DNA from 3 places in the Streptomyces sp. NPDC007205 genome. Region 3 is predicted to be linked to each of the others. Evidence: riboswitches for the same ligand, from Rfam matches in the RefSeq annotation. Region 3 holds a riboswitch; each other region holds the start of a gene.

What was found. A riboswitch is a leader RNA that binds a small molecule or an ion and turns the genes downstream of it on or off. The one in region 3 is predicted to bind cyclic di-AMP.
Positions count from the first base shown of each region.
Region 1: linked by a shared signal. The riboswitch ahead of ABZ624_RS27525 (transglycosylase family protein) and the one ahead of ABZ624_RS00345 (NlpC/P60 family protein) in region 3 are both predicted to bind cyclic di-AMP.
Region 2: linked by a shared signal. The riboswitch ahead of ABZ624_RS26300 (M23 family metallopeptidase) and the one ahead of ABZ624_RS00345 (NlpC/P60 family protein) in region 3 are both predicted to bind cyclic di-AMP.

Region 1 covers NZ_JBEYEW010000019.1:44,911-50,075, reverse strand. The annotation lists gene ABZ624_RS27545 (Ppx/GppA phosphatase family protein) at 1-768, opposite strand, end outside; gene ABZ624_RS27540 (DUF501 domain-containing protein) at 765-1,301, opposite strand; gene ABZ624_RS27535 (septum formation initiator family protein) at 1,354-1,830, opposite strand; gene eno (phosphopyruvate hydratase) at 1,947-3,233, opposite strand; gene ABZ624_RS27525 (transglycosylase family protein) at 3,579-4,295, opposite strand; cyclic di-AMP (ydaO/yuaA leader) riboswitch at 4,300-4,473, opposite strand; gene ABZ624_RS27520 (transglycosylase family protein) at 4,656-5,165, opposite strand, start outside.
Region 2 covers NZ_JBEYEW010000017.1:119,643-124,807, forward strand. The annotation lists gene ABZ624_RS26285 (GNAT family N-acetyltransferase) at 1-485, opposite strand, end outside; gene ABZ624_RS26290 (HPr family phosphocarrier protein) at 664-945, shown strand; gene ABZ624_RS26295 (GntR family transcriptional regulator) at 1,086-1,772, opposite strand; gene ABZ624_RS26300 (M23 family metallopeptidase) at 1,970-2,713, opposite strand; cyclic di-AMP (ydaO/yuaA leader) riboswitch at 2,726-2,921, opposite strand; gene ABZ624_RS26305 (pitrilysin family protein) at 3,135-4,523, opposite strand; gene ABZ624_RS26310 (pitrilysin family protein) at 4,520-5,165, opposite strand, start outside.
Region 3 covers NZ_JBEYEW010000001.1:74,122-79,286, forward strand. The annotation lists gene ABZ624_RS00340 (tellurite resistance/C4-dicarboxylate transporter family protein) at 1-790, opposite strand, end outside; gene ABZ624_RS00345 (NlpC/P60 family protein) at 896-2,062, opposite strand; cyclic di-AMP (ydaO/yuaA leader) riboswitch at 2,070-2,239, opposite strand; gene pcrA (DNA helicase PcrA) at 2,462-4,942, shown strand; gene ABZ624_RS00355 (M23 family metallopeptidase) at 4,986-5,165, opposite strand, start outside.

The DNA of each region.
Region 1 (5,165 bases), on a different contig from region 3:
CAGCCACTCGGTGATCTCGCGGACACGGTCGCGGGAGATCCGGGAGTGGTGGATGCGCGCGGAGTCGTACTCGGGCAGTTCCTGGGCGATCGCGGAGACGGTGGTGACCGAGCCGGCCAGACCCACCAGGGTGTGCGCCTCGCGCAGCGGGACCGTCCGCTCCGCGAGGTCCAGGGCGGCCTCGATGTCGGCCCTCATGGCGGCGATCTGCTCCTCGGTGGGCGGGTCGGCGACCTCGCCGCCCCGCACCAGATGACGTTCCGTCATCCGCACGCAGCCGACGTCCACCGACCGCGCCGCCCGGACGTGGTCGTCACCGACGACGAACTCGGTGGAGCCGCCGCCGATGTCCACGACGAGATAGGGCCGGGTGAGGTCCTGCCGCCCCGTCAGTTCCCTGGTCGCGCCGGTGAAGGAGAACTCGGCCTCCTGGTCGCCGGTGATGACCTCCGGCTCGACCCCGAGGATGTCCAGCACGCCGCGCACGAAGTCGTCCCGGTTCTCGGCGTCGCGGGAGGCGGAGGTGGCCACGAAGCGCAGGCGCTCGGCACCGTGCTCCTTGATCACGGCCGCGTACTCACGGCAGGCCGCGAACGTGCGCTCCAGCGCCTCGGGGGCGAGCCGGCCGGTGCGGTCGACGCCCTGGCCGAGCCGCACGATCGTCATGCGGCGGTCCAGTTCGACGAGTTCGCCGGTCCGGGGATGCACATCGGCGACCAGCAGACGGATGGAGTTCGTACCGCAGTCGACGGCGGCGACGCGCGTCACTTCCGGTCCCCCTCGGTGTGTTCGAGCGTCACACAGGCACCCTTGCTCCACCACTGAGGCAGCATGGCGAGCGCCTCGTCGCCGAGCGGGTTCACGCCGGGGCCGGCGGCCAGCGAGTGGGCCACCAGGACGTGCAGGCACTTGACCCGGTCCGGCATGCCGCCCGCGCTCGGGAAGCCCTTCAGCTCGTCGATCCGGTCCCGGCGCCGGATGTAGTCCTCGTGCGCGGCCCGGTAGGCGGCGGCCAGCTCGGGGTCCGTCTGCAGCCGCTCGGTCATCTCCTTCATCACGCCGTTCGCCTCCAGCGTGCCGATGGCGGAGGACGCCTTCGGGCACGTGAGGTAGTACAGCGTCGGGAAGGGCGTGCCGTCGGGCAGCCGCGGCGCGGTCTCCACGACGTCCGGCTGACCGCACGGGCAGCGGTGCGCGATGGCCCGCAGGCCCCGCGGCGGGCGGCCGAGCTGCTGCTTGAAGGCCTCGACGTCCGCGTCGGTGGGGTCGGTGCGCGGAGTGGGCGGCGGGGGCGATTCCATGACTGCTCTTCGAAGCTTTCTGTCGGTTACGGCCGAAGGCCGGCGTTACTGCTCACTGGTCGGAGGCGTCGGACTTGTCGACGCCGTCCCAGACGTTCGCGTACCAGGGCCGGTGGGCGGCCCCGAGGTCGCCACGGGACTGCTGGGCCGCGCCCGGGTCGACGACCACGTACCCGGTCTCGCCGGGCTTCACATAGTGCAGCCGGCGCCGGATCTGCTGCTCGGCGTAGGAGTCGTCCTGCCAGCGTGCCTTGAGGTCGCGCAGCTGCTCGACCCGCTTGCGGGCCTGCTCCTGCTGCCGCTGGAGGTCGGCGATCTCCGCGCGCTGGGAGACGTACTGCCGCATCGGGTAGGCGAGCGCGACGATCATCGAGCACAGCACCAGCGCGAGCAGCGCCGCCCGGCCGGTGAGCCGGGAGCGGCGGGCCTGCCGTTTGGTCTGGGAGCGGTAGACCCGGGCCGCCGTCTGCTCGCCGAGCAGCCGCAGCCTGGTCGCGGTGGAGAAACGGTCCCGGTCCCTCACGGCCATGTGGCTCTCCCGCCTCCCCTTGCCCTGCGCTTCACACGTGCGTACGTCCCCGGACACGGTACGGGACCGGGTCCGGGGACGTACGTATGACTGGCTAAGACTTAGCCCAGGTTGCGTCAGCCCTTGAAGCGCGGGAACGCGCTGCGGCCCGCGTACACCGCGGCGTCGTCGAGGATCTCCTCGATGCGGAGCAGCTGGTTGTACTTGGCGACGCGCTCGGAGCGGGCCGGGGCGCCGGTCTTGATCTGGCCGCAGTTGGTGGCGACGGCCAGGTCGGCGATGGTGACGTCCTCGGTCTCGCCGGAGCGGTGGGACATCATGCACTTGAAGCCGCTGCGCTGGGCCAGCTCGACGGCGTCCAGGGTCTCGGTCAGCGAGCCGATCTGGTTCACCTTGACGAGCAGGGCGTTGGCGGTGCCCTCCTCGATGCCGCGGGCCAGGCGCTCGGGGTTGGTGACGAACAGGTCGTCGCCGACCAGCTGGACCTTGTCGCCCAGACGGTCGGTGATGACCTTCCAGCCGGCCCAGTCGTCCTCGAACAGCGGGTCCTCGATGGAGACGAGCGGGTAGGCCGCCACGAGCTCCTCGTAGTACTCCGTCATCTCGGCGGCGGAGCGCTCCTTGCCCTCGAAGAGGTACTTGCCGTCCTTGTAGAACTCGGAGGCGGCCACGTCGAGCGCGAGGGCGATCTGCTCGCCGGGCGCGTAACCGGCTTCCTTGATCGCTTCGAGGATGAGGTCGAGGGCCTCGCGGTTGGAGCCGAGGTTCGGGGCGAAGCCGCCCTCGTCGCCGAGGCCGGTGGACAGGCCCTTGTTCTTCAGGACCTTCTTGAGGGTGTGGTACACCTCGGTGCCCCAGCGCAGGGCCTCGGAGAAGGACTCCGCGCCGATCGGGGCGATCATGAACTCCTGGATGTCCACGTTGGAGTCCGCGTGCGAGCCGCCGTTGAGGATGTTCATCATCGGCACCGGCAGCAGGTGCGCGTTCGGGCCGCCGAGGTAGCGGAAGAGGGGGAGGTCGGACGCCTCGGAGGCGGCGTGGGCGACGGCGAGGGAGACGCCGAGGATGGCGTTGGCGCCGAGGGAGCCCTTGTTGTCGGTGGCGTCCAGGTCGAACATGGCCTGGTCGATCAGGCGCTGCTCGGTGGCGTCGTAGCCGACCAGCTCCGGGCCGATCTGCTCGATGACGGCGAGGACAGCCTTCTCGACGCCCTTGCCCTGGTAACGGTTGGGGTCACCGTCGCGCAGCTCGATGGCCTCGAAGGCGCCGGTCGAGGCGCCGGACGGGACGGCGGCACGACCCGTGCTGCCGTCGTCGAGGCCGACCTCGACCTCGACCGTGGGGTTGCCTCGGGAGTCCAGGATTTCCCGGGCTACGACGACGTCGATGGACGGCACGAGCATCTCCTTCTTGGATGTGACGCTGGAAGTGCGGGGCTTGCTGCCTTACGGCTGTGCCTTGCGACTAGAGCCTAACCGTCTCCGGGGGATCGGCCACCGACCGACCGCCCCGTGGACGGGGAGGGGCACACAGACGGTACCCATTGTTCATGGGCGGAACAAAGGGTGGGTGCAGGGGGCACGTAGAAAAGGCGGGGCACGCAGAAACGGCGGGGCACACCGAAGAGGCGGGGCACACCGAAGAGGCGGGGGGCGCACAGAAAAGACCCCGCCCCGGCGCGTACGGGGGAACACGCGCCGGGGCGGGGAGCCCGTGGGGACGGGGGCGGACCCGAGGACTGCCGCCGCTTACTTCAGGTGCAGCTGCTGGCCCGGGTAGATGAGGTTCGCGTCCTCGACGATGTCCTTGTTCAGCTCGAAGAGCTTCTGCCAGCCGCCCTGGACGTGGTGCTCGACGGCGATGGAGCTGAGGGTGTCGCCCTTGACGACCTTGTACTCGCCGTCGCCCTTCTTGACCTTCTTGCCGGTCGGGGTGGTGACGGTCTTGCTCGCGGACGGAGCCGTGCGCTCGGCGGAGCGGGAGGCGGCCTGCTGGTCGGAGCGCGTGGTGGTGCTGGGCGCGGTGCTCTTCGACGAGGTGGTGTTCGAGGACGTGGTGTTCGAGGAGGTGCTGGGCGCAGAGCCGTTGTAGGCGGCGCCCGACAGGCCCGTGCCGCAGACCGGCCAGGCGCCCTTGCCCTGCGCGGCGAGGACCTTCTCGGCGACGGCTATCTGCTGCGCCTGGGTGGCCTGGTTGGCCTGCGGGGCATAGGCGGTGCCGCCGTACGCGGCCCAGGTGGAGGCGGAGAACTGCAGACCGCCGTAGTAGCCGTTGCCGGTGTTGATGGACCAGTTGCCGCCCGACTCGCACTGGGCGACCGCGTCCCACTCGGAGGCGGTGGCGGCGGAGGCGTTGCCGACCGCCATCAGCGGGGCGGCGACGGCGGCGCCGGTGACACCGGCGAGCGTGATGGCGCGGACGGCCTTGGACGGACGACGGTGCTTGCCCTTGCCGGAGAACAGCATGGATCAATCCCCTCACCGACGCCTGCGAGGTGAGCTGTCGGGTTCGGGCCGGTTGAGTTGCCCGGCCGCGCACTCGCTTTCGCGAGGCGCGGCTTCACCCCCAGCCGGTACCGGCGTGAACCGCCGGGCCCGGCACTTACCTTGGGTCCCCCGCTCCTGCCCACGGCGCTTGACGCGACGACTGTTCCCGGGCAACCGCTGGCAGGATTCGGCGTTGCGGCCGCCGGGGCTCGTGGTGACGAGCGGTCCTGACCGTAGACACGTGATCGAGGGAATTTCAAAGACGATCAGGGCTTCTGAGACTCATCCCACACTTTCACCGAATCGGACATCAGCGGCGAAAGGGGGCGTCAACTGCCGCTAGTTTCCGCCCTTTTCGGCACCGACTTCCAGGGTCTGACCGGCGGTGATGTGGTTCGGGTCGGCACCGATGACGCTCTTGTTCCCGTCGTAGAGCGCATGCCACCCGCCGGCGACGCCCAGGGAGTCGGCGATGGAGGCCAGGGTGTCCCCCTCACGCACGGTGTAGGCGTCCGTCGCGCGGCCGGCGTGACGGCCGGAAGAGGGGGCATTCTGACCGTTTGTCACGCTTTCGTCCGCACTGCCGCCCCGGTGGCGTCCGCCGCTGCCGAGCGCGCCGGTGTCGACCAGGCTCCAAGAACCGGCGGACTGCTGGTAATTGTCCGATTCGTCGGTACCGGGGGTTGCCGTCGGTGAGCTGCCATCGCCCTGCGAGCCGCCACCGTCGGAGGAACCGGTCTTGTCGGGCTTGTCGGACTTGGGGGTACCGGTTCCAGCGGAGCCCCCGGGCGCCTCCGGGGTCTTCGTGGCGTGGTGGCTCTGGTGCGGAGACGGCGTGGCGCCCGAGTC
Region 2 (5,165 bases), on a different contig from region 3:
CGCTCGCGGGCGACGGCGGCGATGTGCTCCAGCAGGGCGGAGGCGACCCCGCGGCCCTGGTGGGCGTCCTGCACGAGGAAGGCGACCTCGGCCGTTTCAGGAGGGGCGGGCGCGGAGCGCCCTCCGGCAAGGGCGGTGGGAGACGGGTGGGCGGGCGCGGAGGCGGGCAGACCGTCGGCACCGATGCGGTCATAGCGTACGGTGGCGATGAACTCGCCGCCGATGGTGGCCGCGAGTCCCACCCGGTCCACAAAGTCGTGGTGCGTGAAGCGGTGGACGTCCTTGGCGGAGAGCCTGGGGTACGGCGCGAAGAAGCGGTAGTACTTCGACTCGTCCGAGACCTGCTCGTAGAAGCTGACCAGGCGGTCGGCGTCATCAATGGTGATGGGCCGGATGCGGGCGGTTCCCCCGTCGCGCAGCACCACGTCCGCCTCCCAGTGGGCGGGGTACTGGTGCCGGTCCTGCCGGTCCGCCGAGGTCTGCATGGGCCCCAGAGTACGGCTCGCGTACGACAACGGCGCGGGGCAGTCTGTGGAGGACGACGACTCGGACCGAGGCCGCGGTCCGACGACACGCCGGGGCAGGCCGAAGGCCCGCTCCGGGCACGCTTCACGATATGGGAAACTGGTCTAGACAACCCTGAAGACTGAAGGGCAGCAACACATGGCTGAGCGCCGCGTCAACGTCGGCTGGGCCGAGGGCCTCCACGCCCGCCCCGCCTCCATCTTCGTCCGAGCCGCCACGGCCGCAGGCGTCCCGGTGACGATCGCCAAGGCTGACGGCACCCCCGTCAACGCGGCCTCCATGCTGGCTGTCCTGGGCCTGGGCGCCCAGGGCGGCGAGGAGATCGTCCTCGCCTCCGACGCCGAGGGCGCGGACGCCGCCCTGGACCGTCTGGCCAAGCTGGTCTCCGAGGGCCTGGAAGAGCTGCCCGAGACCGTCTGAGCAAGGCGCGGGAGCCGCGCCGCCCATTCCGGGTGGCGCGGCTTCCGCGTTTTCCGGACCGTGAATTCAGGGCGCATGATAAAAGGGCGTCGGAAATTCACTCCCGACGAATAGACCCTTCTTTGTATACGGCGCCCGTGTTAATGCCGAAGACTCGACATGTTTACGGCGTGTTGCGAAGTCCTCACACGATCGGCGGACCCGGGAAAACGCAGCCGGTGCGCGGCCGTCGCCCGCTCGGTGTGCAGCGCCGTGACCGCCCGCGCACGCTCGCCGTCGCCGCGCGCCACCGCGTCGACGATGGCGCCGTGTTCCGCCCAGGCCTCCACCGGGCTCGGCGGCGCCTCCACCGCGTACATCCAGGCGATCTTGTGCCGCAGCTGGCCGAGCATCGCGGTCAGCGAGGGGCTGCCACAGGCCTGGGCGAGCGTTTCGTGGAACCAGCCGCCCAGGGAGCGCAGATCGTCGCTGTGGCCCCGCCTGGCCCGCTCCTGACCGAGCCTGACCAGGCCGCGCAGCACCTTCAGGTGGGCCTCCGTGCGGCGCTGGGCGGCCCGGGCGGCCCCGAGCGGCTCCAGGAGCTTGCGCATCTCCAGCAGGTCGGCGGCCTCCTGCTCGGTCGGTTCGGCCACGCATGCGCCCGCGTGCCGGCGGGTCACCACGAAGCCCTCGGCCTCCAGGGTGCGCAGGGCCTCGCGGACGGGGACCCGTGAGACGCCGTAGCGGCGGGCCAGGACTTCCTCGGTGAGGCGGCCGCCGCGCTCGTGGACACCGGCGACGATGTCGTCCCGGATCGCCGTACACACCGAGTGCGCCGGAATACGCATGACCGACCTCCGTCTAATCCCCGTGAAACGTCGACGATGGACGCGTGTTCCGTGACTCTATTCCAATGCGTCGGACATTCCGACGGCGGGCCGGAATCCATGGATATTTTTTGGTCAGCGGATCCGGTGGGCGCCCCGGAAATCAGCGAAAGCCCCGGCCGGTGCGGGCCGGGGCTGCGCGGGGGGAGGCAGGGTCGTCAGACGTTCACGCCGTGCTTGCGGAGGTAGGCGACGGGGTCGACGTCCGAGCCGTAGTCGGGGGTCGTACGGGCCTCGAAGTGGAGGTGCGGACCGGTGACGTTGCCGGTCGCGCCGGACAGGCCGATCTGCTGGCCCGGGGTGACCTGCCGGCCCACCGTGACGCCGATCGACGACAGATGGCCGTACTGGGTGTACATGCCGTCGGCCATCCTGATCACGATCTCGTTGCCGTACGCGCCGCCCCACCCGGTGGAGACGACGGTGCCCGTGCCGACCGCGTGAACGGGCGTGCCGCTGGCCGCGTGGAAGTCGATGCCCGTGTGGTGGCCGGAGGACCACAGGGAGCTGCCGGCCTGGTAGCCGGTGGAGACGTAGGAGTTCGCTATCGGGACCACGAAGGCGTTCAGCTGCTTGCGCTCGGCCTCCCTGGCGGCGCGCGCCCTGGCCTCGCGGATCTCCTGGGCCCTCTTGGCCGCTGCCTGCTCGGCCGCCTTCTGGTTGGCGGCCTGCTGCTGGGCGGCGGCCTGTGCGTCGATCTGCTCGGCGATGTCGTCGCCGACGCTGATCACCGGGGTGAGGCCGGTCTGCTCGGCGGTGTTCTCGGCGGCCGTCGCCGGGGACGCCGCGAGGGTGCCGATGACGCCGGTGGTGGTGAGGGCCGCGATGCCGGCCGCCTGAGCGGTGGTGCGCTTGACCCGGCCGGGCTTGCGGTGCTTCCCGGTGGCGCACATGAACGCCATGAAGTGGCTGGTCCTTTCCTTCCCTCTCGCCTACCGGGTTAGCTGACGGGTTCGGAGCAGGAAGGTCTCCTACGGACCCCCTCGCTCACGCGTGGGCGTCCGATTCACCCCAGGGACTTGGGCCCCTCCAGCCGCGAAGGCGGCGACAGGAGGGTGGGTCCCCGGCTCCCCTGGCTCGCGCCGTACGGGGACTCGGCGATGGCTGTCCGGTGCCGCGGGTGCGGCGCACTGCCTGACGAACAGCCCGGACGACGCTACGGAAGGCGGCTTTCGAATCCCAAACGAATCCGGGCCTTTGTAGCGCATCCCACAGGGCAGACAGGCAACCTCCGCCTCAAATCGGGCATCTGGGGAAGGGAGTGGAAGAGCTGGGGCCCTGACGGTGTGTAGACCGTCAGGGCCCCACGCGTGCGTGCCGTTGTTACTCGGCCGCCACCACGGTCACTTCGCCGATGCCGAGCGCCTCGACCGGCGCCTTGATCTGGGCCGCGTCACCGACGAGGACGGTCACCAGGCGGTCCACCGGGAAGGCGTTCACGACGGCCGCCGTGGCCTCCACCGTGCCCGTCGCGGCCAGCTGCTGATACAGCGTCGCCTGGAAGTCGTCGGGCAGGTGCTGCTCGACCTGGTCGGCCAGCGTGCTCGCCACGGCCGCCGCGGTCTCGTACTTCAGCGGCGCCACCCCGACGAGGTTCTGCACGGCCACGTCCCGCTCGGCGTCGGTCAGGCCGTCCGCCGCGAGGGTCCGCAGCACCTTCCACAGGTCCTCCAGCGCGGGACCGGTGTTGGGGGTGTCCACGGAGCCGCTGATGGCGAGCATCGAGGCGCCCGTGCCGTCCGGTGCGGACCGCAGGACCTGTCCGAAGGCGCGCACCCCGTAGGTGTAGCCCTTCTCCTCGCGCAGGACGCGGTCCAGGCGGGAGGTGAGGGTGCCGCCGAGGCAGTAGGTGCCGAGCACCTGGGCGGGCCACACACGGTCGTGCCGGTCGGCGCCGACGCGGCCGATGAGCAGCTGGGTCTGGACGGCGCCGGGCCGGTCCACGATGACCACGCGGCCGGTGTCGTCCGCGGCCACCGGTGGCACGGGCCGCGGCTCGCCCGTGGTGCCCGTCCAGGCGCCCAGGGTGTCGCCGAGCAGCGCGTCCAGGTCGATGCCGGTGAGGTCGCCGACCACGACGGCCGTGGCCGTGGCGGGGCGTACGTACCGGTCGTAGAAGGCGCGTACGGCGGTGGCGTCGATCTTCTCGACGGTCTCCTCGGTGCCCTGGCGGGGACGCGACATGCGCGAGGTCGCCGGGAACAGCTCCTTGGAGAGTTCCTTGGCGGCCCGGCGGGAGGGGTTGGCCAGCTCGTGCGGGATCTCGTCCAGGCGGTTGCGGACCAGCCGCTCGACCTCGCTCTCGGCGAAGGCGGGCGCGCGCAGCGCGTCGGCGATCAGGCCAAGGCCCTTGGCCAGGCGGGAGGCGGGGACCTCCAGGCTGAGCCGGACGCCGGGGTGGTCGGCGTGCGCGTCGAGCGTGGCGCCCGCGCGCTCCAGCTCGGCGGCGAACTCCTCGGCGGAGTGCTTGTCGGTGCCCTCGGAGAAGGCCCGCGCCATGATCGTGGCAACGCCGTCCAGGCCGGCCGGCTCAGCGTCCAGGGGCGCGTCGAGCAGTACCTCGACGGCGACGACCTGCTGTCCGGGGCGGTGGCAGCGCAGCACGGTCAGGCCGTTGTCGAGCGCGGTGCGCTCGGGCGCCGGGAACGCCCAGGGCCGGGCCTCGCCGGGCTGCGGCTGGGGGTGGAACTCCATGGTGGCGAGCTCGGTCACTTGGCCGTCTCCTCGTTCTCGTTACCGGCCTCTACGGTCGCTTCCTGCTCCGGGTCCTCGGGGACGTCGGCGTCCGGGGCCTCCTCCGGGGCCTTCGGTTCGTAGACCAGGACCGCGCGGTTGTCGGGGCGCAGACGGGCCTTGGCGACCTCCTGGACCTCCTGAGGAGTCACTTCCAGGACGCGCTTGACGGCGGTGAGGGCGAGCTGCGGGTCGCCGAACAGGACGGCGTACCGGCACAGTTCGTCGGCGCGGCCGGAGACCGTGCCGAGCCGGTCGAGCCACTCGCGCTCCAGCTGGGCCTGGGCGCGCTCCATCTCCTCGGGCGTGGGGCCCTCCTCGGCGAACCGGGCCAGCTCCTCGTCGATGGCGGCCTCGATGACCGGCACCTCGACGTCACCGGAGGTCTTCACGTCCAGCCAGCCCATCGAGGGCGCGCCGGCCAGGCGCAGCAGGCCGAAGCCGGCCGCGACGGCCGTACGGTCGCGGCGCACCAGCCGGTTGTACAGGCGGGAGGACTCGCCGCCGCCGAGGACGGTCAGGGCGAGGTCGGCCGCGTCGCACGCGCGCGTGCCGTCGTGCGGGAGCCGGTAGGCGGCCATCAGGGCGCGCGCCGGAACCTCCTCGACGAGAACCTCGCGC
Region 3 (5,165 bases):
CATAGCCGCGCCGGGGCCGCACCGCCTCGGCGGCCAGCAGCACGAGACACCCGGCCAGGTCCAGGACGAGCAGAGCGACCGTCACGGTGCGCAGCACACCGCGGTCGTCCTCGTCCCACAGATACACGCCCGCCGCATACAGGCCCGCATCCCCGGCGACGAGCAGTTTTGCCCCCGCCAGCGCCGAGATCGCGAGCGCCCCGCCCGCGATCCAGTGATCGCCGGCCCCTTCCAGCACCTGCCGGGCGTCGAAACGGGCCAGCGCGAGGCCGTAGAGCACCAGCCCCAGCCAGAACAGCACCAGTGCGATGTGCGAGAGCCACGCCGTGCGCTCGGCCGCGGCCAGCGTCGCGGCCAGTACGACGAGCCCCTGTGTGGCCACACAACACAGGAACACCGCTCCCGGCATGCGCCGCCTCCAGTGCCGGACGACCAGCACCAGCAGCACCGGCCAGAGCAGTGCCGCGAGCGCCAGCAGCGCCTCGGCCACGGCCTGCCGGCCCGGCGCCGAGATGCGGGTGCCGAGCACGGTGGTCGCGGCGACGGCGGTGAGCGCGCCGGGACTCTCCGCCTCGGCCACCCAGCGCTGCCGTTCGCAGAGCAGCCGCAGGACGAAGTCGGCGGCCAGCACCGACCAGCCGACGCCGGTCATCGCGAGCGTCACCCGGGAGAGCGCCTCGGCGCCGGTCAGATGCAGCCCCACCGACAGGATGCCGGTCGCCATCACGGCGGCTCCGGCCGCGGGAGGCCGCTCCGCCCACCACGTACGCAGACCTGAGATGCCGGGCATGCGCCCGATGCTAGGGAGCCGCACGGTCCCCGCCGGGGAAGGGCACGCGCGCGTGGAGGGCGAAAACGCCGGTACGCGCGTGTGGGGCGAGGACAGCCGGCCCGGTCAGCCTGGCCGGACCACGCTGTGGATGATCGACTCCCCGCCGTAGTAGATCGACTCCTCACGGACGTACGCGCCCGGCTTCGGGGCGTGGATCATCATGCCGTTGCCTATGTAGACGCCGACGTGGCTGATGTCGTCGTAGAAGAAGACCAGGTCGCCCGGCCGCGCATTGGCCAGCGACACCGTGGTGCCCGCATCGACCTGGTCGTACGTGGTGCGCGGAAGGGTGACTCCGGCCGCCCTCCAGGCGCCCTGGGTGAGGCCCGAGCAGTCGTAGGAGTCCGGCCCGGTGGCGCCCCACACATACGGCTTGCCGATCTGCGCGCGGGCGAAGGCGATCGCCTTCTCGGCCTTCGTGTCGTACGAACTGGATGTCGTGGACCCGGTCGAGCCGGAGCCCGTCGAACCGGATCCGGACGACGAGGACGGCGACGAGGACGAGGCGGCTTGCTGCCGGGCTGCCTGCCGCTTCGCCAGCTCGGCCGCCTTGCGTGCCGCCTCCTGCTGCTTCTCCCGCTCGACGGCGGCCAGCCGCGCCTTCTCCTGGGCCGTCAGCTGCGACAGCAGCTCGCGCGCGGAGGCGAGCTTCTTCTGGACGGTGGCCTTGGCGGTCTGCAGGTCGTGCTGCGAGTCGGTCAGCGACTGAAGGCTCTCCGCGGCCTCCCGCCGTTTCTTCATGGTCGCGGCCTGCTCGCCGATGTAGTCGTCGACCGCGCTCTTCTCCCGCGAGGTCAGCCGGTTCATCAGCTGGCTCTGGTCGAAGTAGTCCTGCGGGCTGTCCGCGAGCAGGAAGGTGGTCGTGCCGGGAGAGGCGGCGCCGGTGCGGTACTGGGCCGCGGCGAAGGAGCCCAGCTCCTCGCGGGCCTTGTTGAGGCGTTCGGTGCGCCGGGCGACATCGTCGCGCAGGGCGTCGGCCCGGCCCCGCTGCTTTCCTGTCCGCTCCTTGGCCGCGTTGTACTTCTCGGTCGCCGACTCCGCCTGGCGGTAGAGGTCGTCGACCTTCTTCTCGACCTCCTCCAGGCTCGGCTTGGTGCGATCGGTGCTCGGGACGGCCTCTGCGGTCTGCGAGAGCACGGCCATGGAGGTGAGGGCGGCGGTGGCGAGGGCGGGGGTGCGGAGGCCCGTCCCGATGGTTCCGCCGGGACGCGTCTTGCGGTGCGACGCCAAGGGAGGCGACTCCTTCCAGTGAGCCGCCTACCGGGTTAGCTGTCGGGTTCGGGCGGGGGTTCGGAAGGGTTGCCCTACGGCCTCGTCCCGGGCGGGAGTCGGCCGATTCACCCCAGGATCGGTGGGTCCCCGGCTCCGGGCGCCGTGCGGGCGCGCCGGACTCGGCGGAGGCCGCGCACGCGGCCTGACGGCAACCTAGCCAACTGGTGTGACTAGTGTGAAGGTTGGTGCGTGATATGTCCGATACATTTTCGTGATCTGACCTCCGTATCACGTTCACGTCATCGGACGATTCCGCAGCGTAAGGGCGGTGTCCTCGGACGTCGCCGCTCCGCCCGCGGGCCCGACTTCTCGGGACGGCGACCGGTTGTCGGTGGGGCGCCCTAGACTCGTAGAGCGATGAGCAGCCTCTTTGACGACAGCTTCCTGGCGGACCTCCAGCCCCCTCGCGGGCGCGAGGAGGAGCCCCCGCCGCCGCCCGAGGACGATCACGGTCCGGAGCCGCTTCCGGACGATCTGTTCGGCGGGAAGTTCGACGCGCCACCGGACCGGGACGCCTACTACCGCGACGGCGCCCCCCGCCCCGCGCTCGACGCGGCGGCCCTCCTGGAAGGGCTGAACGACAACCAGCGCGCCGCGGTCGTGCACGCCGGCTCCCCGCTGCTCATCGTCGCCGGCGCCGGCTCCGGCAAGACCCGTGTGCTCACCCACCGCATCGCCCACCTCCTCGCCGAGCGGCACGTACACCCGGGCCAGATCCTCGCGATCACCTTCACCAACAAGGCCGCGGGCGAGATGAAGGAGCGCGTCGAGCAGCTCGTCGGCCCACGCGCGAACGCGATGTGGGTGATGACCTTCCACAGCGCGTGCGTGCGCATCCTGCGCCGGGAGAGCAAGAAGCTCGGCTTCACGTCGTCGTTCTCGATCTACGACGCCGCGGACTCGAAGCGCCTGATGGCCCTGGTCTGCCGTGACCTGGACCTCGACCCCAAGCGCTTCCCGCCGAAGTCCTTCAGCGCCAAGATCAGCAACCTGAAGAACGAGCTGATCGACGAGGAGGACTTCGCCGCCCAGGCCACCGACGGCTTCGAGAAGACCCTCGCCCAGGCCTACGCCCTGTACCAGTCGCGGCTGCGCGAGGCGAACGCCCTCGACTTCGACGACCTGATCATGGCGACGGTCAACCTGCTGCGCGCCTTCCCGGACGTGGCCGAGCACTACCGCCGCCGCTTCCGGCACGTCCTGGTCGACGAGTACCAGGACACCAACCACGCCCAGTACGCGCTGGTACGGGAACTCGTCGGCACCGGGGAACACGATGAGGACACCCCGCCCGGCGAGTACGACATCCCGCCCGCCGAACTGTGCGTGGTGGGTGACGCGGACCAGTCGATCTACGCCTTCCGGGGTGCGACGATCCGCAACATCCTCCAGTTCGAGGAGGACTACCCGGACGCGACGACGATCCTGCTGGAACAGAACTACCGCTCCACGCAGACCATCCTGTCCGCCGCCAACGCGGTCATCGAGCGCAACGAGTCCCGCCGCCCGAAGAACCTGTGGACCAACGCCGGCCAGGGCGCGCGGATCACCGGCTACGTCGCCGACACCGAGCACGACGAGGCGCAGTTCGTCGCCGAGGAGATAGACCGCCTGGTGGACGCGGGGGATGCCAAGGCCGGCGACGTCGCCGTCTTCTACCGCACCAACGCCCAGTCCCGAGTCTTCGAAGAGGTCTTCATCCGTGTCGGCCTGCCCTACAAGGTCGTCGGCGGTGTCCGCTTCTACGAGCGCAAGGAGGTCCGGGACGTCCTCGCCTACCTGCGTGTCCTCGCCAACCCCGAGGACTCGGTGCCGCTGCGCCGCATCCTCAACGTCCCCAAGCGCGGCATCGGCGACCGCGCGGAGGCGATGATCGACGCGCTCTCCCAGCGCGAGAAGATCAGCTTCCCGCAGGCGCTGAAGCGTGTGGACGAGGCGTACGGCATGGCCGCGCGCTCCACCAACGCGGTCAGGCGGTTCAACACGCTGATGGAGGACCTGCGCACGATCGCCGAGTCCGGCGCCGGACCGGCCACCGTCCTGGAGGCGGTCCTCGAACGCACCGGGTATCTCGCCGAGTTGCAGGCCTCCACCGATCCGCAGGACGAGACCCGTATCGAGAACCTCCAGGAACTCGCGGCCGTGGCCCTGGAGTTCGAGCAGGAGCGCGGCGAGGGCGAACCGGTGGGGCTGGCCGATTTCCTGGAGCAGGTCGCCCTGGTCGCCGACTCCGACCAGATCCCCGACGAGGAGGACGGCGGCGGTGTCATCACCCTGATGACCCTGCACACCGCCAAGGGCCTGGAGTTCCCGGTCGTCTTCCTGACGGGCATGGAGGACGGCGTCTTCCCGCACATGCGCGCCCTCGGCCAGACCAAGGAGCTGGAGGAGGAGCGGCGTCTGGCGTACGTCGGCATCACGCGTGCGCGGGAGCGTCTCTACCTCACGCGGTCGGCGATGCGCAGCGCCTGGGGCCAGCCGTCGTACAACCCGCCCTCCCGTTTCCTGGAGGAGATCCCGCCCGCCCATGTCGAGTGGAAGCGGACGGGAGCGACGGCACCGGCGTCCTCCGGCCCGGCCTCCGGGATCGCTGCCTCGCTGTCCTCGACCCGCTCGCGTTCCTCGGCGTCGGGCGCGTCCGGCTTCGCCACGCGGCGCACGGCGGAGAAGCCGGTGGTGGCGCTGGCCGTGGGGGACCGGGTCACGCACGACCAGTTCGGGCTCGGCACGGTCGTCGGTGTGAAGGGCACGGGCGCGAACGCGGAGGCGACGATCGACTTCGGCGACGCCAAGCCGAAGCGGCTGCTGCTGCGGTACGCGCCGGTGGAGAAGCTGTAAGAGCGGAAGGGCCCTCGCCGTGCGGCGAGGGCCCACTGGATGCTCAGGTCGGATCGAGTCCGTGGCTCCTCAGCCACGGCAGCGGGTCTATGGCATCCCCGCCCGCAGGCCGTACCTCGAAGTGCAGGTGCGGACCGGTGGAGTTGCCGGAGTTGCCGGAGTAGGCGATCGGCTGGCCGGCCTTGACGGTCGTACCGGAATCGACGCGGTAGCCGGAGAGGTG